3 regions of the Undibacterium sp. RuTC16W genome follow, and region 1 is predicted to be linked to each of the others. Evidence: predicted binding sites of a transcription regulator. Region 1 holds the regulator's gene; each other region holds the start of a gene.

The links. Region 1 encodes sigma-54, which starts transcription at its own class of promoters, with help from an activator protein. Its sites were predicted from a motif close to TGGCANGNAANCTGCTTT; they were not measured.
Region 2: a site for sigma-54 is predicted at 4,708-4,725, ahead of nirB (nitrite reductase large subunit NirB). Genes of this name have one in related genera too.
Region 3: a site for sigma-54 is predicted at 1,600-1,617, ahead of glnA (type I glutamate--ammonia ligase). Genes of this name have one in related genera too.

Annotation. Positions count from the first base shown of each region.
Region 1 is NZ_JBMPPE010000002.1:463,296-471,122, reverse strand. Features, by position in the region: gene ACO0K4_RS06505 (monovalent cation:proton antiporter-2 (CPA2) family protein) at 1-1,536, opposite strand, end outside; gene ACO0K4_RS06500 (KpsF/GutQ family sugar-phosphate isomerase) at 1,656-2,681, shown strand; gene ACO0K4_RS06495 (KdsC family phosphatase) at 2,681-3,226, shown strand; gene lptC (LPS export ABC transporter periplasmic protein LptC) at 3,223-3,876, shown strand; gene lptA (lipopolysaccharide transport periplasmic protein LptA) at 3,896-4,474, shown strand; gene lptB (LPS export ABC transporter ATP-binding protein) at 4,476-5,216, shown strand; gene ACO0K4_RS06475 (RNA polymerase factor sigma-54) at 5,234-6,724, shown strand; gene hpf (ribosome hibernation-promoting factor, HPF/YfiA family) at 6,858-7,202, shown strand; gene ACO0K4_RS06465 (MBL fold metallo-hydrolase) at 7,509-7,827, opposite strand, start outside.
Region 2 is NZ_JBMPPE010000013.1:29,535-37,361, reverse strand. Features, by position in the region: gene ntrB (nitrate ABC transporter permease) at 1-331, shown strand, start outside; gene ACO0K4_RS18695 (ABC transporter ATP-binding protein) at 328-1,179, shown strand; gene ACO0K4_RS18690 (protein kinase domain-containing protein) at 1,339-3,051, opposite strand; gene ACO0K4_RS18685 (nitrate/nitrite transporter) at 3,120-4,334, opposite strand; gene nirB (nitrite reductase large subunit NirB) at 4,758-7,190, shown strand; gene nirD (nitrite reductase small subunit NirD) at 7,312-7,665, shown strand.
Region 3 is NZ_JBMPPE010000002.1:26,551-34,377, forward strand. Features, by position in the region: gene glnA (type I glutamate--ammonia ligase) at 1-1,415, opposite strand, end outside; gene ACO0K4_RS04635 (rhodanese-like domain-containing protein) at 1,945-2,406, shown strand; gene ACO0K4_RS04640 (Lrp/AsnC family transcriptional regulator) at 2,481-2,960, opposite strand; gene kynB (arylformamidase) at 3,097-3,750, shown strand; gene kynU (kynureninase) at 3,758-5,014, shown strand; gene kynA (tryptophan 2,3-dioxygenase) at 5,127-5,999, shown strand; gene ACO0K4_RS04660 (diguanylate cyclase) at 6,529-7,827, shown strand, end outside.

The DNA.
Region 1 (7,827 bases):
ATGGCTACGAACGATCACTGGCAGGCTAGGGTTGAGTTCTTGTACCAGGTGCAGGATTTTTAATGCGGACTGTGTATCGGTATAGGTCACCACTAAGGCCGCTGCCCGCTTGATACCTGCGGCGACCAGACTCTCGCGTCGCCCGGCATCACCATAAGACACGTTGGCACCTGCGGCCTGCGCTTCGCGGATGCGATCAGGATCAAGATCGAGTGCATGGTAATCAAATTTTTCTTCTGCCAATAAGCGCGCCAGACTCTGACCGCTACGGCCGAAGCCGGCAATGATCACATGTTTTTTTGTGCTCATGCTGCGTGAGGCGATCTGGGTCAGTGCCAGTGACTGCATCATCCATTCATTGGCAGAGAGTTTCATGACGATGGCATCAGATTTCGCCAGAATGAAGGGCGAGGCCAGCATTGACAGCACCATGGAGGCGAGGATCAGCTGAACCAGCAGCGGATCAATCATATGCAGACCACCCGCCTGATTTAACAGGACGAAACCAAACTCGCCCGCTTGTGCAAGACCCAGGCCGGTCCGGAGTGCCACACTGGTCGTGCCGCCAAATAACCTCGCCAGCCCGGCGATTAAGGCAAATTTAAGTAGCACCGGACCGATGAGAAGCACGCTGACCAGCCCCAGATGCTCTGATACCAGGCGCAGGTTCAGCAACATGCCGATGGTAATAAAAAACAGGCCAAGTAAAACATCGCGGAAAGGTTTGATATCTTCCTCGACCTGATGTTTGTATTCTGTCTCCGAGATCAGCATCCCGGCGACGAAGGCACCGAGCGCCATTGAGAGTCCTGCGTGCTCAGTCAGCCAGGCCGCACCCAGTGTAATCAGCAAGAGATTCAGCATGAATAACTCTTGCGAACGGCGCTTCACCACGACACTGAACCAGCTACGGATGATTTTTTGACCCAGATACAGTAGTAGAAACAGGATCAGTGCGGCTTTGCCACTGGCCCATGCAAGGGTTTCGATCAGGTCGCCTGATTTCGATGCCAGAGCCGGTACCAGAATTAACAGCGGAACAACAGCCAGATCTTGAAATAGAAGGACGCTGATGATTTTTCTGCCATGAGGGCTTTCCAGCTCCAGTTTTTCTGTGAGCATTTTGGACACAATGGCGGTCGATGACATCGCCAGGGCGCCACCCAGCGCAAATGCCGCTTCCCAGCCAATGTGAAAATAATGCGGTAACCAGTAGCTCGCTGCCAGACCAAAACCGATACTTGCTGCGATAGTGAGAACGACCTGCGCCAGACCCAGTCCAAATACGGTATTGCGCATCGACATCAGTTTGGACAGAGAAAATTCCAATCCGATAGAAAACATCAAAAACACTACGCCGAACTCAGCCAGTTCTTCTGTGGTTTTGCTATTTTGTGCCAGACCCAGTCCAAACGGACCGATGAGGATGCCGACCACCAGATAACCCAACATGGGTGGTAATTGCAACATGCGGAAAGCAACGACGCCGAGAACGGACGCTGCCAGCAAAAGTAGTGTGATATCTAGTGCATTCATAGTGACTATTATTGCTTAGTTGTTCAAAAAAACGAACAATATTCACCTTCCAGCAACTTTATCTGGACTCAATTAACTGGCAGAGTTTTTGCTTACTCAATTTCGTTTATACTTTGGGAATGAGTACTTCTAAGCTTATTTCCTCCCCCGTCGCTCCAGAAGCGGCAACAAGCCGGGCATTGCAACTGGCCTGCGAAACCCTGCAAATTGAAGCCGATGCGATACAGGCAATGCAGGCCAGACTGTCTGATGATCATGGTGCTGCTTTCGCTATGGCAACACAACTGCTGCTGCATTGTCAGGGGCGTGTGGTGGTCTCTGGTATCGGTAAATCTGGCCATATTGCGCGTAAGATCGCCGCCACTTTTGCGTCTACCGGTACGCCCGCCTTGTTCGTGCATCCGGCAGAAGCTGCTCACGGCGATCTGGGTATGATCACGCCACAAGATGTTTTTATCGGTATTTCGTATTCGGGCGAGGCGTCTGAATTGATGTCGATTTTGCCCATCATCAAGCGCCTGGGCGTTAAACTGATCACGATGACGGGTAATCCGGCCTCCAGTCTGGCGAATCTCGCTGATGTGCACCTGAATGTCTGGGTCGCGAAAGAAGCCTGTCCCCTGAACCTGGCGCCGACAGCCAGTACGACGGTCACTCTGGCGCTTGGCGATGCTCTGGCGGTCGCGGTACTGGATGCGCGCGGTTTCCGAGAAGAGGATTTTGCCCGCTCTCATCCCGGCGGTGCTTTAGGCCGGCGACTACTGACACATGTGCGTGATGTGATGCGTACAGGAGATGCCATTCCTCAAGTAGCACCGGATACCAGATTAACAACAGCATTGCTGGAGATTACAAAAAAAGGCATGGCGATGACGGCTGTGGTCGATCAGGATCAGCGGGTTGTCGGCGTGTTTACCGACGGTGACTTGCGTCGTTTGATGGAGACTGTGCAGGATTTTTCAAAAATCAGCATTGCTGATGTCATGCATAAAAATCCGCGCAGTATTCGCGCCGAACAACTGGCCGTCGAAGCGGTCGAAGTCATGGAAACACATAGAATTAATCAATTATTGGTTGCCGATGAGAGTGGCAAATTGGTTGGCGCCTTGCATATCCACGATCTGACCCGGGCCAAGGTGATTTGATGAATCACGCACGACATTCCACAGAAAATGCGGTTGCCAGAGCGTCGGTAGTAAAGCTGATGATTTTTGATGTCGACGGTATTTTGACTGATGGTAGCCTGCATTTTAGCCCTGAAGGTGAAGTCATGAAGACCTTTAATGTCCTTGATGGGCAGGGCATCAAGTTATTGCAACAGGCGGGAATCCACACCGCGATCATCAGTGCACGACAGTCCGCCATCGTCGCGAGGCGTGCTGCTGATCTGGGGATCACGCATGTTAAGCAAGGCATACACGACAAAAAGACGGCGTTTCTGGAGTTGATTTCTGAATTGAATTTGTCACCGGAGCACTGTGGTTTTATTGGTGACGATGTCATCGATTTGCCCGTGCTGACGAGAGTTGGCTTCGCTGCCAGTGTGCCGAACGGGCATGACGAGGTCAGAACCAGGGTTCACCATGTGACAAAAGCGACTGGCGGTGCCGGCGCGGCGCGTGAAATTTGCGATTTCATTTTACGCGCACAAGATAAATACGATTCAGCACTGGCGACTTATCTCACATGAAATATGCATTTTCCTTAGACCGTTTTCGTATCTGGCTGGCGGTTGCTGTGCTGGCAATGATTGCGCTTGGCAGTTTTTGGGTATTAGAGGTGTTGCGGCGAAATGATGATGAGGGCAATTCGCGTTCCTCGGCCCGGAGTGAGCCTGACTACTATGTAGAGAAATTTAATTTCATTAAATTATCGAACAATGGGCAGGCAAATTTCCACGTCGCAGGTGACCGGTTGACGCATCATCCTCGTTACGATAATTTTGAAATTCAACAGCCGCGTATCAACAGTTTTGATGAAGACAAAACCCCGGTCACAATCCGGGCAGATAAGGCAGTTGTTGAACAAAAAAACGCACAAGGGCAAGCATCACAACAGCCGCCGAGAGAGAGTGATGAAATTCATTTGTACGGCAACGTGAATATGGAACGCCCCGATAGTGCGACGGCAAAATTCATGCGCTTGCAAACCGAATATCTGTTACTGCTGCCGGATGTGAATACGATGAAGACCGATAAAGCCGTCGCCTTGTACACAGAAAGATCAGAGACGCATGCGATAGGCATGATTGCGAACAATGCGACACAGGAAGTGCAGTTGCTCAGCAAAGTTCACATGCTCATCGATCGTCCACATCCCAAGCGGACATCTACTAACTAATTACGACGGAGAGCAAATAATGCGCTTTCAATATAAAGAAATGAAATGTCTGAGTCATTGTTTCATGCTGGCGATCGGCATCTTCACTGTGTCGCCTGCGGCATTTGCGGAAAAGGCTGACAGCTTGAAGAAGACAGCAATCAGCGCAGAACACCTGACTTCAGACGGAAAAAAGAGTACCTCAACACTGCTTGGCGAAGTCATTCTGGTCCGCGGCACTTTGCTGGTAAAGGCTGATCGTGCCGTTGTGACAGAGGCGGCTGACGGACACCAGACATCGGTTCTGTATGCCAATGCTGGCGGTCGTGTGTCGTTCCGTCAAAAGCGCGACGGTGGCCCTGATTTATGGGTCGACGGCTATGCCGACAGAGTTGAATACGACGACAGGTCTGAGCTGGTGAAATTCATTTCCAAGGCGAAGATCCGCTATCTTGACGGTAAAAATGTAACCCAGGAGCAGGAGGGGGAATATCTTTCCTACGACAGTATTAATGATGTCTTTGTTGCGACCAACAGCACGTCTGGAAAACAAGTTCCCGGTGGCGGTCGTGTTACTTTGATTTTAGAACCTAAAGCCGATAAGCAAACCAAAGAATAAGATGAGCACTTTATTGATCAAGGGTTTGCAAAAGCGTTACGGTGCGCGCCAGGTAGTGCGCGATGTGTCGCTTGAAGTAAAGAGTGGTGACGTTGTCGGTCTGCTGGGGCCGAACGGTGCGGGCAAAACGACATCGTTTTATATGATCGTTGGACTGGTTCCCTCTGATGCCGGTGAAATCAATGTGGACGGTGTAGACATCTCCCATTTGCCGATTCATCAACGTGCCGTTCTCGGCTTATCGTATTTGCCACAAGAGGCATCGGTATTTCGTAAGCTGACAGTCGAGGACAATATCCGTGCCGTGCTGGAGTTGCAAAAGGATGAACATGGCAAGTTTCTGAATTCAGCCGAAATTGAGAAACGCCTGGATACCTTGCTGGCCGATTTGCAGATCGAGGGCATACGTGAAAATCAGGCGCTTTCTTTATCTGGCGGTGAACGTCGCCGGGTAGAAATTGCCCGGGCACTGGCAACGAATCCGCGCTTTGTGTTGCTGGATGAACCCTTTGCAGGTGTTGATCCGATTGCTGTGATCGAGATTCAGCGTATCGTACGCTTCCTGAAAGAGCGCGGTATCGGTGTGCTGATCACCGATCATAATGTGCGCGAAACTCTAGGTATTTGCGATCACGCCTACATCATCAATCAAGGTGCAGTGCTGGCGAGTGGCAAACCGGAAGACATCATCACGAACGAATCCGTACGCAGGGTTTATCTGGGAGAGCATTTCCGCATGTAGCGGGAAGCGAGATGATGATGAAACAAAGCCTGCAACTACGTACCTCACAACACCTGGCGCTGACGCCGCAATTGCAGCAATCAATTCGTCTTTTGCAGTTATCCACGCTGGAACTACATCAGGAACTGGAAAACCTGTTGACTGATAATCCCATGCTGGAGCGGGTTGATGACCCCATGGATAATGCAGTGCGATTGCTGGCCGATGGCGCGATTAGCACCACCAGCAATAATTCAGAATCTGAATTTGCAGTACAGGAAGTCGGTGCCGAGACCGCCGCTCCGGTTGCTGATAGCGGTGACAATGCGGAAGTTGCTTCATCCGCGGACAGCACCAGCGCCAACGAAGAAGAGTGGAGTTTTGATGATGTACCGCTAGGCAGTAAGTCTTCAGAGGAAGAGGATGGACGTCCGCAATTAGAAGCTGCGCAAACCAGTTTGCGCGATCATTTGCTGGAACAGATGCGCCTGAATATTCGTGAGCCGCGTGATCGTGCCTTAATTGAGCTGATGATTGATGCGCTGGATCTCAGTGGTTATCTGATGGAGACCTTGGATGAAATCCATGCGAGTTTGCCGCTTGAATTGTGTGTAGAACCAGAGGAATTATCTTTCGCATTAACGATGCTGCAAAGCTTTGATCCCGCCGGGGTTGGTGCGCGTACGCCGTCGGAATGTCTAGCCTTGCAGATCAAACGCTTACCTAAGATTCCATTCGTGACACGTCGTCTGGCGCTGAAGATTGTTGAAGAACACATCATCTTGTTTGCGCAGCGAGATTTCAACAAACTGAAAAAAATTCTCAACTGCGATGATGAAGATTTGCGCGAGGCGCAGGTAGTGATTCGCCAGTGTAATCCTAAGCCAGGTGCGGATTTTGCAGCGGCGTCATCAGACTATGTGGTCCCCGATGTGATCGTCAGAAAGTCAGCAAATGGCTGGCAGGTTTTGCTGAATCAGGATGTCATGCCCAAGCTCCGCGTTAATAGTATGTATGCCAACATCATGAAGCAAAATCGCGGTGACGGAACGATGGGATCGCAGTTGCAGGAAGCGCGCTGGCTGATCAAAAACATGCGGCAACGCTTCGACACCATCTTGCGCGTTGCACAAGCGATAGTTGAAAGACAACGTAATTTTTTCACTCACGGTGCGGTTGCGATGCGCCCTCTTGTTTTGCGCGAAATTGCTGATACACTAGGTTTACACGAGAGTACTATTTCTCGTGTAACGACCCAGAAATACATGCTTACCCCGCATGGTATGTTTGAGTTGAAATATTTCTTCGGTAGCCATGTCGCGACGGAAACGGGGGGGGAAGCATCTTCCACCGCGATACGTGCACTCATCAAGCAGTTGATAGGAGCAGAAGACCAGAAAAGCCCACTCTCTGATAGCAAAATTGCAGACATGCTGGGTGAACAAGGCATGGTCATTGCGCGACGTACTGTTGCCAAATACCGTGAAGCCCTAAAAATTCCTCCAGTAAGCCTGCGCAAATCCTTGTAATGAACACCTGTAATTTAGTCTTGTAACTAAGCCTTGAAATTACGTTTTGTATTGCTATATATAATTTAGCTCGATGCATCAGAGCAAATGCTGAAGAAATTTATAGCAAGTAACATCACCATAGGAGCGTAGTATGAATCTCACCATCAGTGGACATCACCTCGAAGTAACTCCTGCAATACGTGAACATGTACAAAACAAGCTTGAGCGCATCAGGCGACACTTCGATCAAGTCATTGATATCGCCGTCATCCTGACGGTAGACAAGCTCCGGGAAAAGGAAAAACGGCATAAAGCAGACATTAATCTGCACATCAGTGGTAAAGATATCCACGTAGAAAGCCTGGCGCACGACCTCTACGCTGCGATCGACCTCCTCATCGATAAACTGGACAGACAAGTCATCAAACACAAAGACAAAATTCAAGATCATCAGCACGACGCCATCAAGCACCTGCCAGACCCGGCGTCGGTGTAAGTCATCAAGTCCGGTGTTCGTAGCCGGTACAAAAAAAAGGACGCTTCAAGCGTCCTTTTTCGTTGGGTACACCAAACGAACAGTGGCTTATTACCATCGATATCGAACCCGCAGGCTGGATACGGCTTCCAGGGGCTTTTCGTGCCAACAGCCGCAGCCTGCTTGCGGATTCGTTTTGGGGATTTCTAAAAACTCTTTAATCGATATTTCATGAAATCGCTTATTCCTGCCTTTCCTTTGTGTCCTGGCTTCTCTGTGGTGAGCGATCTTGATTTTTGCGTCAGTCCTGACTTAGTTACAGATTGTTTATAGAGCTAACTTTTGCCCGTGAAACCGATAGTGTTCCTGGGTAAATAAATCGATCCCGCATGGCAGGTTCTCTATCCAGTCCAGAAAAGCATGAATCGCTTCTCGCCCGATAAAATACCGTCCGTGCTGAGGTACCATCATCGCAATATCCATGTTTCTGACCATATTTGCCCACAAACGGCAGACTTTATTTGACACCATATAGCGTTGATGAAACCCTCGCATGGCTGGCAACTGATCTAAAAAAACTTCCTTTGTCGTGATGGGCTGACTGACGTCATGTGCATCGACCATCGACGCGCCCATGTCACCTGAG
Region 2 (7,827 bases), on a different contig from region 1:
GCAGCGTGTGCCGCAGGATTATATGAACGTGGCGCGGGTATTGAATTTATCTGAATGGAAAATTGTCACGAAGATTTTATTCCCTTCGGTCTTGCCTTACATGCTGACGGGAGTACGTCTGGCGATCGGTACCGCATGGTTAGTGATCGTCGCAGCCGAGATGCTGACAGGCGGTGTCGGGATTGGATTCTGGGTATGGGATGAATGGAATAATTTAAACGTTCCTCACATCATCATTGCCATTATCGTCATTGGCTTAGTCGGTTTGATTCTGGAACAAATTCTGGTCGCGATTGCCCGCGCCTTCACTTATGAAGAGGTATCGTCATGAAGCCATCTGAGACTGTGATTGACTCATTGTCCAAAGATCCTGCAGGAGATCAAAAGTATATCGAGATCAATCAGGTCGAGATGATGTTCAACACCAAGAAAGGTAGCTTCCACGCACTGCGCGACATCAACCTCAAGGTGCGTAAAGGCGAATTCATTACTCTGATTGGTCACTCCGGTTGCGGCAAGTCCACTTTGCTGAATCTGATCGCAGGTCTTACCGAAGCGACGTCAGGCACTTTGTTGTGTGCGCATCGCGAAATCTCCGGCCCGTCTCCAGAGCGTGGTGTGGTGTTTCAAAACCATTCTTTATTGCCATGGCTGACTTGTTACGAAAACATTTACCTTGCAGTGGAACGGGTTTTTGGCGCAGCTGAAAATAAGACTAAATTACAAAAACGTACCTTACAAGCTTTGTCGTTAGTTGGTTTGATGCATGCAGAAAAAAAACGTCCTAATGAAATTTCCGGAGGTATGAAACAGCGTGTCGGCATAGCCCGTGCGTTAGCGATAGAACCAAAAGTCTTATTGATGGATGAGCCGTTCGGCGCACTTGATGCACTGACCCGCGCGCATTTGCAAGATGAATTACTGAAGATCGTTGCCAAGACTCAATCTACCGTAGTGATGGTGACGCATGATGTGGATGAGGCGGTATTGTTGTCCGATCGCATTGTGATGATGACTAACGGTCCTGCAGCGACTATCGGTGAGATCCTCAGCGTCAATCTGGATCGTCCGCGTGATCGTGTTGCGTTGTCGCAAAATCCTCAATACGCGGAATACCGTAGTGCCGTGCTGGAGTTCCTATACCATCGGCAGTCGCATCCCGCCAAGGATGCGGCCTGATTAAAGCGGAGCTAGGGGATACGGCATGGTTCCCTTGTATGGGGGGAGTGGGCAACGGATGAATGGGTGTCTTGAAGGAATCCGTGGCGATCAGATTTGTCGCGTCAATTATCCAAACTGTTGTGCCTTTAATGTAGGGGCACAACAGAGTTCGTCATATCAGCGGATCATCAGAACATAGACTAAGAGCAAATTTAGGATGATCGATGTTGCGGCAATGGCGCGCCAGACGCCAGCCGGATCACGCTTGGCCAGCGGTTGTGCTGCAGGTGCCGCCAGCGGTCTGGTTGCCCCGCGCTCTAAAGCGAGCAAAAATTCTTCGGCGGTTTCAAAACGATCAGGACAATCGCGCGCGACGGCTTTCAGCAAGACATTTTCCAGCCACAGTGGCAGATCCGGCCGATAGCGGGTCGGCGGGGTAGGCTGTGCAAACTTAGGTCGCTGAAATGGCTCGACTTCGCCATACGGATAATGCCGGGTGAGCAGGTAATACAGGGTGACGCCAGTCGCATACAGATCCGTCTGACGCGATGCCGGTTCGCCCTGAAATTGTTCCGGAGCCAGGAACGACGGCGTCCCTGCCATACTGGTACTGGCACTCAGGTTTTTATCTTCAGCATCTAGCCCGGATTGGGCGACACCTAAATCCAGAATACGGACTTCATCATCTTCACCGAGATGCACATTGTCCGGCTTGATGTCTCGATGCAGGATGCTGCGACGATGCAATGCACCGATGGCGCGCACTAATTTGCTGCCGTAGGTAATGACTTCAGGAATCGTGAAATGCTGACCCGCGTCCATGCGACGCTGCAGAGAGTCTCCCGCGTGCCAGGTTGTTAGGTAATACAAAAAATTTTTATGCTCGGGACTGATGACTTGTGGAAAAAAACGCGCCACCACTTTTTTTGCCAGCCACGCTTCATGCGCAAATGCGGAGATTTCCATCGCATCGTTAGCGCGATCAGGATGCAGGGTTTTGAGCACCAGCGTCCGGTGCTGCACCGGATCGGCTACCCGATATAACAGTGTAGCTGCTGAGGTATGGATAATGTCTTCAATCAGATAACCATCGATGCTTTGTCCCGGCTTCATTTTTGGCGGAACCGGCAGGGTGCGTAACTGTGATAAGGCATCGCGCAGATCCCCTTCCGGCAGGCTGCTGACTTTGATAAACATCGCGCTGGCATTATCTTGCGAACCTGATTTGATGGCTGCTTCTGTCAAACTCTGTGCCGCTTGTTCTGAGCTTAGTTCTGCGTTGGCAAGCTGTTTCATAACATCGGTCAAGTCGTACTCAGTCATTGCTGCCCAGACGCCATCGCTGGCAAGCAGAAAGACGTCGTTGAGTTTGAGTTCTCCCATGCCATGATCGAGCGCCAGGCGGCTATCGAGGCCAATAGCGCGCGTCAGCACATGCTGCATTTCCGGCCTGTCCCAGACATGATCCTGCGTTAATTTTTGCAGCTGTCCGTCCCGGTATAAATAGCACCGGGTGTCGCCGACATGCGCGGTGTAGTACATGCGGCCACGCAGCACGAGCGTGGTCAGCGTACTCGCCATACCCGCGAGTTCTTTACGCACTGTGCCTTGTTGCTGTACCCAGCTATTGATGGCGACTAATACGCGCTCCAGGGCGGTGGTGATTTCCCAGGTATCTGGCGTCGCATAATAATCGGTCAGCAAACCACGCACGGCATATTCTGACGCTTCGCGTCCGCCTTCGTTGCCGGATACACCGTCGGCAATAGCAGCAATCACGCCTTTGGTGGACAGCTCAGGTCCCTCAGGGGTCACCATGCCGACAAAATCCTCATTGCGGGGACGTATGCCGGCAATTGAGGAGTAGCCGGCAGTGACGATTAAGGGCATGTGATTACGTGGTGGTGTGATGATGTCATTCTGTGGTTTATCGTGAAAGTCTTATCTTATTGCTGTGCTCAGATTTTTGCCGTGGTCATTGCGGCAGAACCCCAGGTAGTACGCCAGCGCTTTTTCACCAATGATAAACCGATCAGCGCGACAATCGCCAGGCTGGCAAAAATCATCAGACCAAGTTGATAGCTACCGGTGATCTGACGCGAGTATCCCATACTCGCAGCAAGATAAAAGCCACCAACACCACCCGCCATACCAACCAGTCCGGTCATGACTCCCATCTCTTTGCGGAAGCGTTGTGGCACCAGTTGAAATACCGCGCCATTGCCAGTGCCAAGTGCCAGCATCGCGATGACAAATACAATCACGGCACTCATTGCTGATTGCAAGCCTGTACTGGCGATAAACAAGAAACTTGAGGCAATCACATACATCACGGATAGGGTCTTAATGCCGCCGATACGATCAGCGATTCTTCCTCCCATAGGACGTACTAAGGATCCTGCGAACACGCAAGCCGCTGTGAAATAACCGGCGGTCACCGGTGATACGCCATATTGTGTGTTGAAATAAATCGTCAGCGTTGATGCCAGACCAGAGAAGCCACCAAATGTGACACTATAAAAAAACATAAACCACCAGGCGTCCTTATCTTTTAAGACAGCCAGATATTCGCCTAGTGATTTGGTCGGCGTATCACCAGGCGCATCTTTGGCAAACACCAGATAGACCACCAGAGCGATCAGTAATGGAATCAAGGCCAGACCGAATACATTTTGCCAGCCAAAAGCAATCGCCAGTGCAGGTGCAAACAACGCGGCGAACGCGGTCCCCGAGTTACCAGCCCCGGCAATCCCCAGCGCCGTACCCTGATGCTCAGGCGGATACCAGCGCGAGGCAAGCGGCAGCGCAACGGCAAATGCGGCACCCGCGACGCCAAGGATAATGCCGAGGAATAGTAGCTGTTCATAACTATGTAAATTGCCCAACCACGCCCAGCACAGGCCAACCAGGACGACAAACTGACCGATGAGTCCGGCTTTTTTGGGCTTCAGATGATCGACCAGCATCCCCATCACGATACGTAACAGTGCACCGGCGAGCAGCGGTGTGGCGACCATTAAACCTTTCTGTGCAGCGCTAAGTCCCAAGTCTTTAGATATCTGTATACCAAGTGGTCCTAACAGTACCCAGACCATAAAACTCAAATCGAAATAAAAGAAGGCGGCGAGTAACGTGGGAGTATGTCCCGCTTTCCAGAAAGAGGTTTTCTGCATGATTGCTCCAAAAGTGAATGCTAATGCCCCTTGCAAGTGCCATGCCACCTAATCGTGCAAACTCAGGCAAACGATTGCGCGCAAAATTGAGGCAAATCTCATAGAGCAAACGACACGCGAAGATCGCAATGCTCATGATTTGTGCGATGCACCAGTAGTGGTGCCTGGTTGCATCTTTTGGGTGCGATATTTTGCATCGGAGCATTGAATTGGTGAAGCGTACAAAAAAGCGAATGATCAAGTTTGATGCAATACGATGGTCGGATTGAACCGCTAATTGAGCAGGAATATCTTATACGTACGTACAAAAATAGCGGCTCACGGAGTCGGACTTCATCACGGTGATGGATCCTGTATTTGCATAAAAACCAACTGGCATTGCTCTTGCTTAGTCAGTAGCAGAGACAAGTAAAGGAGTTAGCCATGAAGAAATTGAAGTTAGTGATGGTGGGTAATGGTATGGCAGGCGTGCGTACCTTGGAAGAGTTGCTGAAAATTGCCCCCGACCTGTACGACATTACGGTATTTGGTGCTGAGCCACATGCTAATTACAACCGTATTTTGCTCTCACCTGTTTTGTCCGGTGAGCAGAATTTTAAAGACATCATGCTCAACGATGTCGACTGGTATGAAGAAAATAATATCACCCTGCATCTCGGTAAAAAAATCGTCAAGATCGACCGCGTCAAGCGTCTGGTCATCGCCGAAGATGGTACGCAGACAGACTATGATCGCCTTCTGATTGCTACAGGCTCTGTCCCGTTTATGTTGCCAGTGCCAGGCAAGGATGCCAAAGGCGTCATCGCGTATCGCGATATTTACGATACCAATACTATGATCGAAGCGGCAGAAAAACATACGCATGCCGTGGTCATCGGCGGTGGCTTGCTGGGACTGGAAGCGGCGAATGGTCTGATGATGCGCGGCATGAAAGTCTCAGTGGTCCATTTGCCGGGCTGGCTGATGGAGCGTCAGCTTGATCAGGTTGCTGCCAGGATGCTGCAAAAATCGCTGGAGGATCGCGGCCTCTCCTTCTTGCTGGAAAAAAATACAGAAGCGATTCTGAGTGATGACAATGGCCACGTAAAGGGCATTCGCTTCACTGACGGTCTGGAGATTCCCGCGCAGTTAATCGTCATGGCAGTTGGTATTCGTCCGAACACCGCACTGGCAGAGTCTGCAGGGCTGTATTGCAATCGTGGCATCGTCGTCAACGACACCATGCAGACTTACGATCCACGTATTTATTCTGTCGGCGAATGTGTGAATCATCGAGGCACTGTGTACGGTCTGGTGGCGCCATTATTTGAAATGGGCAAGGTCTGCGCGAATCATCTGGCGAATTTTGGGATTGGCCGTTACCAGGGTTCAGTCACATCGACGAAGCTGAAAGTCACGGGCATTGATCTGTTCTCCGCCGGTGAATTCATGGGCGGCAAAGATACCGAAGAGATCATCCTGTCTGATCCGATAGGTGGCGTGTACAAGAAGCTGGTGCTCAAGGATGACAAGCTCATCGGTGCTTGTTTGTATGGCGACACTGCTGACGGAAGCTGGTATTTCAAGCTGCTGCGCGAAGGCAAAAACATTGCAGAGATCCGCGACACCTTGATGTTTGGTGAATCCAATACCGGTGACGTAGGTCACGAAGGTTTTACTAAAGCTGCCGCGATGCCGGATACCGCAGAAGTCTGTGGTTGTAATGGCGTCTGTAAAGGCAAGATCGTCAGTACGATTAAAGAAAAAGGTTTGCTGACTCTCGATGAAGTGCGCAAACATACCAAAGCGTCGGCATCGTGCGGCTCCTGTACCGGATTGGTGGAACAGGTTCTGATGTTCACGGTCGGCAGTGATTACAGCGATAGCGCAAAAGTCAAAGCCATGTGCAGCTGTACCGATCATTCGCATCAGGCAGTGCGCGATGCGATTAAAGAACATAAATTGCTGACCGTCGCAACGACCCAGAAATTCATGGAATGGCGCACACCGGATGGCTGTTCAAGCTGTCGTCCTGCGATCAATTATTACCTGATTTCGACCTGGCCGCGTGAGGCAAAGGATGATCCGCAATCACGTTTTATCAACGAACGCTCGCATGCAAATATCCAGAAGGATGGCACTTACTCCGTGATTCCGCGGATGTGGGGCGGTGAGACGAATGCCTCTGAATTGCGTCGTATCGCTGATGTTGTCGATAAATTTAAAATTCCTACTGTGAAGGTCACTGGCGGTCAGCGTATCGATTTGCTGGGTGTGAAAAAAGAAGATCTGCGCGAAGTCTGGCATGACCTCGGCATGCCGTCAGGTCTGGCGTATGCCAAGGGTTTGCGTACTGTCAAAACTTGTGTAGGTAGTGAATGGTGTCGCATGGGCACGCAAAACTCGACCTTGATGGGGCAGCAGTTAGAACGCGAACTGGCTCGTATGTATTCGCCGCACAAGGTTAAGCTGGCAGTGTCCGGTTGTCCGCGTAATTGTGCGGAAGCGGGTATTAAAGACGTAGGCGTGATCGGCGTCGATTCTGGTTGGGAAGTCTATGTCGGTGGTAACGGCGGGATCAAAACCGAGGTTGCACAATTCTTCGTCAAGCTCAAAACGCATGAGGAGGTCATGGAGTACACCGGTGCCTTCTTGCAGTTGTATCGCGAAGAAGGCTGGTACCTCGAGCGCACCGTGCATTATCTCGAACGTGTTGGTCTTGATCATGTGAAGAAAATCGTACTCGAGGATGAAGAGCGTCGTAAAGAGTTGTATCAGCGCTTGCTGTTCGCTCTCGAAGGCGAGAGTGATCCTTGGCATGAACCGGAGAAGGCGCAAGTCGACACGCGTCAGTTTGAGATGCTGTCAGCATCCTGATAAATCGTCGAGAAAATTCGCCCAGAGAACTCAGCCTGATAAACAAGGTGTGCTTGCGCACCAGAACGCCACATGGATGCGTGAGTCGCATCCATGTGTGAGAGATAAAAAAGGAAACACCATGTCCGAACAATGGAAACCTATTTGCAACGTTGATGATATTCCGGTACTCGGTGCGCGTGTAGTAACTCGCAGCGCCAAACCCGATGTCGCGATTTTTCGTAACAGTGAAAATAAAGTTTTCGCCCTCCTCGATAAATGTCCGCACAAGGGCGGTCCGCTGTCTCAGGGAATCGTCTTTGGTGAAAAAGTGGCATGTCCGCTGCATAACTGGAATATTGAATTGCCGACGGGGTGCGCGGTATCGCCAGACGAAGGCTGTACGCAAAAATTTGCACTGAAAATCGATAATGGTCAGGTTTTTCTGGATGCTGAAGAACTGAAAAATCTCGCCCTGGATCCTGCGAGTGCGTGATTGGGCGGTGATGCATGCCTGCGCAGGCATCGCGCTGATTCACATTCGCCAAGATACCGTCATCAAGTACGAAAATTAATATACTCCCCTTTACTTATATTAAAACTATGCTGTTTCCGCAAGTTTTAATTGGTGCTTTAAATAATACTGGTATGGAGTATA
Region 3 (7,827 bases), 440 kb from region 1:
TACAGAGAGTAGTACATATCGAATTCAGCAGGATGTGTCGTCATGCGCATGCGCTGTACGTCTTGCATTTTCAGTTCGATATAGGCATCGATCATGCTGTCGCTGAACACACCACCGCGTGTCAGGAATTCGCGATCTTTGTCCAGCGCTTCCAGTGCTTGTTCCAGGGAATGGCAGACTGTTGGGATCAGTGCATCTTCTTCTGGTGGCAAATGGTAAAGATCTTTGGATGCGGCTTCGCCCGGATGGATCTTGTTCTGAACGCCGTCCAGACCAGCCATCATCAATGCGGAGAAGCACAGGTATGGGTTCGCCAGAGGATCTGGGAAGCGTGCTTCAACACGACGGCCTTTTGGATTCGCAACGTAAGGAATACGGATCGATGCAGAACGGTTTTTAGCAGAGTAAGCCAGTTTTACCGGTGCTTCGTAACCTGGTACCAGACGCTTGTAGGAGTTAGTACCTGGGTTCGTGATCGCATTCAAAGCGCGGGCATGTTTGATGATACCGCCGATGTAGTACAGAGCGAAATCAGACAAACCGGCATAGCCGTCGCCTGCGAACAGGTTTTTACCATCTTTCCAGATCGATTGATGCACATGCATACCAGAACCGTTGTCGCCAACGATAGGTTTTGGCATGAAAGTCGCTGTCTTGCCGTAAGTATGCGCCACGTTCCAGACGACATATTTCAGGTTTTGTGTCCAGTCAGCGCGCTCTACCAAAGTAGAGAACTTAGTACCGATTTCGTTTTGACCTGCGCCAGCGACTTCATGGTGATGCACTTCAACCGGAATACCCAGGGATTCCAGAATCAGGCACATTTCAGAACGCATGTCCTGGAAGCTGTCGACTGGAGGAACCGGGAAATAACCGCCTTTAACGGTTGGACGATGGCCAGTGTTGCCGCCTTCGAGTTTTTCGCCTGTTGTCCATGACGCTTCTTCAGAATCAATCTTCACGAAGCAGCCAGACATATCAATTTTCCAGCGTACGCTGTCGAAAATGAAGAATTCTGGTTCTGGGCCGAAGTAAGCGGTATCGCCAATGCCTGAGGATTTCAGGTAGGCTTCTGCGCGTTTGGCGATGGAACGTGGATCACGGTCATACCCTTTGCCGTCGGCCGGTTCGATCACGTCGCACTGCATGAACAGTGTGGTTTCTTCCATGAACGGATCGATATTGGCTGTATTTGGATCAGGGATCAGCAACATATCAGATGCTTCAATGCCCTTCCAGCCAGCGATAGACGAGCCGTCAAATGCGTGGCCAGATTCGAATTTATCCATACCGAACTGGGAAACTGGAACAGTCACGTGCTGTTCTTTGCCTCGGGTATCAGCAAAGCGGAAATCAACGAATTTAACTTCGTTGTCTTTCGCCATTTTCAAGACTTCTGCGGCTGTCATTGCCATGTGAAACTCCTCAAATAGAGCTAAAAATAAATTCGTAAGATGCTGAGCGGTCTGCTAACCAACTTAGCTCTGAACCTGTGATTCCAAGCTGATCTTTCTGCCCGGACTGTCTTTATCTGACATTCAGGATAAAAAATCGCATAACTATAGTACACCAAGCTATTAGCAAAACTCACCGGGGATAATAGCAGAATCCATGCCATCCTCTGCGCAATCTCAAAGTTCCCAATAAAAGCGCTAAACCTCTGTTTTCTAGACACTTTTCAAGTGTAAGGGACGGGACCTCAAAAAATCGCCTACCGAGAAAGCGCACCATTTAGACGCAAATTTAACATATTGCACCAAATTAATGCAATTTATGAAAAACGATATGTTATTGAGCTTTTTTGGTGCAATTGATTTTTATGCCGAACAATCATTCGCATAGACAAGGGGAATAAAAATACCTCCTTATGCCAGATTCCGCAGTTGAGTTTTGTGGGTATCATGCATAATTAGTTGACTCACATACACCAATCCACATTTTATTATGACAACTCAACTCATCGCTATTGCCCGCCAACGCGCTCAGGAACAAGGTTTGCCTTATGCTGGCGCTGTGACGCCGCAAGAGGCGTTTTCCTTATTGCAAACGGGTACTGGTGTGGTACTGGTAGATGTCCGCACCAATGCGGAACGCGATTGGGTAGGCCGAGTGGTAGTACCAGAAGCACAGCACAAAGCGGTGCAATGGAGCACGTATCCAGGCGGCATACCCAATCCGGACTTTATGTCCGAATTACACGCTGCAGTTCCTGACACGACAGCGACCTTACTGTTTTTATGCCGCTCCGGCGTTCGCTCCAGACATGCCGCCAAGCTCGCAACAGAGCATGGCTATACCGCCTGCTTTGACATTCTGGAAGGATTTGAAGGGGATAAAGATGCCGGTGGTCATCGCAAATCTATCGGCGGATGGTGCCAAAAAAATCTTCCCTGGGCTGGAGCCTGATGTGATCGGCAGTGCAGCTCAATCGGGACTGCGGTATCACTTGGTGGATTCCGTGCCACTCCCCCACCTTCAAATTACTTTTCAGATTGCAGCAACCCGGTCGCAATCTCATTTGTATCTTTCAAGGTCTGCAATACGATATTGGAACGAATATCCAGGACGCCGGTCGTTTTGTATAGACGCTCAAGTACAAAAGAAGAATAGTGCTTCAGATTACGCGCCTTCACCCGTAATAAATAATTCGCGTCACCGGTAATAATGTAAGAGCCGACAACCTCAGGCCAGCTTTGCAGCGCAGCTGAAAAATTTTCATGCCATTGTTCGACATCACGCCGCATGGTCACTTGCACAAAAGCATCAACCTCCAGACCCAGCGCTGTCGCATCGAGCACCGCGCTGTAACGACTGATAATGCCGGCCTCTTCCAGCATCCTGACCCGCCTCAGGCAAGACGATGGCGACAAAAATACCTTATCTGCCAGATCTTGATTACTGATACGTCCCTCACACTGCAGGAAGTGCAAAATCTTAATATCGGTCGCGTCTAGTTGCATTTCACATATTCCATCAAATATTACCTATTCATTCGCAGTTTATTCTACATAAATGCAATTATCTATTGCAATTTGCAAGAACTCATCACTACTTTCAGAATAAAATTATTCTTATCAACAGCCCCGAGGAAATTCCATGTCCGCCACCGAAGCAAGGCCTGATTCACGTATCTGGGACATCACACCGTCTATGCGAAAAGGGATGCCGGTCTGGCCCGGCGACACGGCTTATGCGTCCGATACCACCTGGCAAATTGAAGATGACTGCCCGGTCAAAGTCAGCAAAATCAGCATGTCCACCCATACCGGCGCGCATTGCGACGCGCCATCGCATTACGATGCATCAGGTGTCGCGATCGATCAGGTCGATCTGACAACGTATATCGGCACCTGCCGCGTTATCCATTGCATAGGCCGCGCAACAGTGGAGCCTGACCATATTGCCGCCCAGTTAAACGGGACGCCACCACGCGTTCTGTTACGCACTTATTTCAGAGCACCGCAAGACCAGTGGGACGATGATTTTCCGCATATCGCACCTGCGACCATTGCCTTGCTGGCGACGCACGGTGTGCGGCTGATCGGTATCGATAGTCCCTCACTCGATCCGCAAACCTCTAAAACCATGGATTGCCACTGGGCTGTCAAACAACATCAGATGGCCATACTCGAAGGTATTGTGCTGGATGACATCAGCGCTGGCGATTACGAATTAATTGCCCTGCCGCTGAAACTCGCCGGACTCGATGCCAGTCCGGTACGCGCCATTCTCCGTTCACTTCCACTTTGATTTTTCTATGACTACCATTGATCGCCAACACTGCCTGAATCTCGATGCACAAGATGTACTGGCCGGACTAAGACAAGAATTCGATTTACCTGACGGTGTGATTTACCTTGATGGCAATTCACTCGGTGCCATGCCGAAATCCTCAGCAAGCCGCGCCCAGCAAGTGATACGTCAGGAATGGGGAACGGATCTGATTAAAAGCTGGAATAACGCGGGCTGGTTTGATCTGCCATCACGACTGGGAAACCTGCTCGCTCCCCTTATCGGCGCACGCCAGAACGAAGTCGTTGTCACCGATTCGACATCAATTAACTTATTCAAAGCCATCGCAGCCGCCCTGCATATTCAGGCCAGCCATCCTGTCAGTGCAGAACGAAAAGTGATCGTCACGGAGCGCAGTAATTTCCCCACCGATATTTATATGGCAGAAGGACTGACGCGCTGGCTGGATCGCGGCTATCAGCTTAGACTGGTCGATACGCCCGAAGAACTCCACAAGGCTATCGATAAACACACCGCGCTGGTGATGCTGACTCATGTAAATTACCGCAGCGGCTATCTGCATGACATGAGTGCGATCACCGCACATGCACATACGCAAGGTGCGCTGATGCTATGGGATCTTGCTCATTCCGCTGGCGCAGTGCCGGTGCAATTAAATGACGCCAAAGCCGACTTCGCTGTCGGCTGCACCTATAAATATCTGAACGGCGGACCGGGCTCACCGGCCTTTATCTGGGTACCAACGCGCCACCAGGAAGTCTTTTCGCATCCGCTGTCGGGATGGTGGGGTCATGCCAAACCGTTTGAAATGCAGCCAAGCTTTCACGGCACACCCGGCATACGGCGTGCGCTCTGCGGCACTCAGCCTATCGTCTCGCTGGCAATGGTGGAATCCGGTTTAGAAATTTTTGGCAAGACAACGATGGCAGCATTACGCACAAAATCGCTGGCACTCACCGATCTGTTTATCGAACTGGTAGAAAGTCGTTGCGCCTCACATCCCTTGCAATTAGTCACCCCACGCGAACAAGAGCGTCGCGGCAGTCAGGTCAGCTTTACCCATCCACATGGTTATGCCGTGATGCAGTCATTGATCGCGCGCGGCATCATCGGTGATTACCGCGAGCCTGCCATCATGCGTTTTGGTTTTACCCCACTGTACACCCGCTTCAGCGATGTCTGGGATGCTGCCGAAGGTCTGCGTGACATCCTGGACAGCAAAGCCTATTCGCTCAGCGGCGTACGTAATGATGTTACCTGAAAACGTAGGCTGCCAGCGCAGTACACCATAGCTGCCGGATCATCCATCATTCAATAATAAATACATTCAAATACATTCAAATACATTCCAATATATTCATTAAGCGACCATCATGAGCACTCAAGATCAGCAAAATAACAATGGCGATAGCCAGGCGAAATGCCCCATGTCCTGGCATGGGGCAAAAATGGATTTCAGCAGCGACATGAGTTATGGCGACTATCTCGGGCTGAATCAAATCCTCAATGCACAGCACCCGCGCTCGCCCAATCACAACGAAATGCTCTTCATCATTCAGCATCAAACCAGTGAACTCTGGATTAAATTGATGCTGCATGAACTGCATGCCGTGCGCGCGCAATTGCGTGCAGGCGATCTGCCACCCGCTTTCAAAATGCTGTCGCGTGTTGCACGCATCATGGATCAGCTCGTCCACGCCTGGGATGTGCTGGCAACGATGACGCCCAGCGAATACACGGCCGTTCGCCCGTATCTCGGCAACTCGTCCGGCTTCCAGTCACATCAATATCGCGAACTAGAATTTTTGCTTGGGAATAAAAACGCGCACATGCTCAGCGTCCATGAGAGCAATCCTGATGCGCACGCCGCGTTGAACGCAGCTCTGCTGGCACCATCGATTTATGATGAAGCGATCATGCTGATGGCGCGTCAGGGATTCACGATTGATGCTACGCGACTGAATCAGGACTGGACTCAAGGCGTGGTCGCCAATGAGTCTGTCAAAGCCGCTTGGTTGCAGGTTTACCAGACACCTGAGCAGCATTGGGTTTTGTATGAACTGGCAGAAAAGCTGGTCGATATGGAGACGGCTTTCCGCATCTGGCGCTTCCGTCATGTGACCACGGTAGAACGCATCATTGGATTTAAAACCGGCACAGGCGGCACTGCCGGCGTCAGCTACCTGCGCAAAATGCTTGATGTGGTGTTATTTCCTGAACTGTTTTCTTTGCGTACAGCCCTGTAAAAACAGTGAAAATACCAAGAAACAAAAACAGAGCAACCCACTGCATAACAATTCCGGTGACCAATGGCAAGGCCTAGTCATCGGCAACGCTTCCTATACAAGATTGCGCGTTGAACCAATAAAAATATACTCCCATACAGTATTAATTCAATCCCCATATAAAATATGCGCAATAAGGCATGTTTTATATCGAAAAATTGGGAGTATATTCATTCATCATTCTTATATCGTATCAATCTGCCCTCAGCAAAGTGTGAATAGCTTCTAGCCCAGTCATGTCCATTAAGAAAATTAATGAATTAAAAGACAATTTATTGCGCACATTCATTACAATTTGATTTATCATTTGCCAACATACTTGATTCGGTATTCAGCAAAACAACGCAACTTGATCAGACCAATAAGCTCATCAAGGACCTGAATTTTTTCGATGTATTGGATGCATTAATAGCCCCTAGCAAGCAGTTCCCTATCAATTCCTACCGCACCGCTGATGGATTGTAGCGGTCAGTGTTAGCAAGGTGATGCCATGGCGACGCGCGATAGACAGCAAGAACCAGCCCCACATGATGGAATGGTGAATGGCAATCTATCGACCATTGCCGATGTCGATCCGGTCAATAGCGACGACATCCCTCCCCATCAGACACCCTTACCTCCACGCAGCTGGTTTGGTCTGCGTGAAAAACTTATGGCATTAGTCATGAGTGTCGCCATCCTGTGTATGCTGGCTGCGGTCGCAACCTTTTTCTTTGTCAGCCAGCGCTCGATGGAAATCGCCATCGAATCTCACCTCGCGTCCGTCGCGCGCCTGCATGCGCAGCGCATCAATGAGTTCACCAATTTTTTGCGCTCAGAGTTGCAGCTCATGAGCAATCGCACCCAGCTCAGCAAATCCGTCAGCAGCTATATCGATCACCGCAGCAGCGATGCCCTGGAGCAAACCAATCAACTCCTCAATGATGCTAAACGCAGCGCGTCATTTATCGATAATGTGCTGGTCTATGGCATCGATGGCAAGCTGATTACCTCCGTCTCGGCAATCAGCCAGGAATCGCAAGAACTCGACGTCACGACGCGTGACACCTTACTCACCAATCCACTGATCACCGCCAGTGTCGTCGGTGCAGACGGTCGACGGCTGATCAGGGCGGGCGGCCCTTTAATGGATGGGCGGCGGGTCATCGGTATTCTGGTAATACTGACCAGCATGGAGCCGCTACGGGTCATCTCAGGCGGCAGCGCTGGCTGGATTTCGGAAGAACTCATCATCACAGAGACGGGTACCAACGGCGAGCCTCGCCCGATTACACCGTTGCGTTTTGCCATGCTGGAGGACGTACCGGTCGCTAAGCTGACCCGCATCCACGAGCCACGCTCCAGCACATCAGAAGAACGCCATCTGCTCAGCGGCAAAGATTATCGCGGTGTTCCTGTGCTGGCATATACCCATAATCTGACGCAACCAAACTGGACCATCATCGTCAAGATCGATCAGGAGGATGCGTATAAACCGCTGCGTGATCAGCGCAATCTCTGGCTGGGACTGATGCTGACGATTTTTATCGTGACAGCAGCGATCGCCGTCTGGCTATCGAGTCACTTTACCCTCCCGATATTGCACATGGCCGAGGTCGCCGTGATGATTGCCAGCGGCGATCTGAAACGTCGTATGCAACATCCATCCCGCGATGAACTCGGCATGCTGTCGTACTCTGTCAATCGCATGGCAGATAAGCTACTCGATGTCAGCTCCGAACTGGAAATACAACTGCGCCTACAGCAAGACCGTGCCGAACGCCTGAACGAGCAACTGATCCACGCCAAT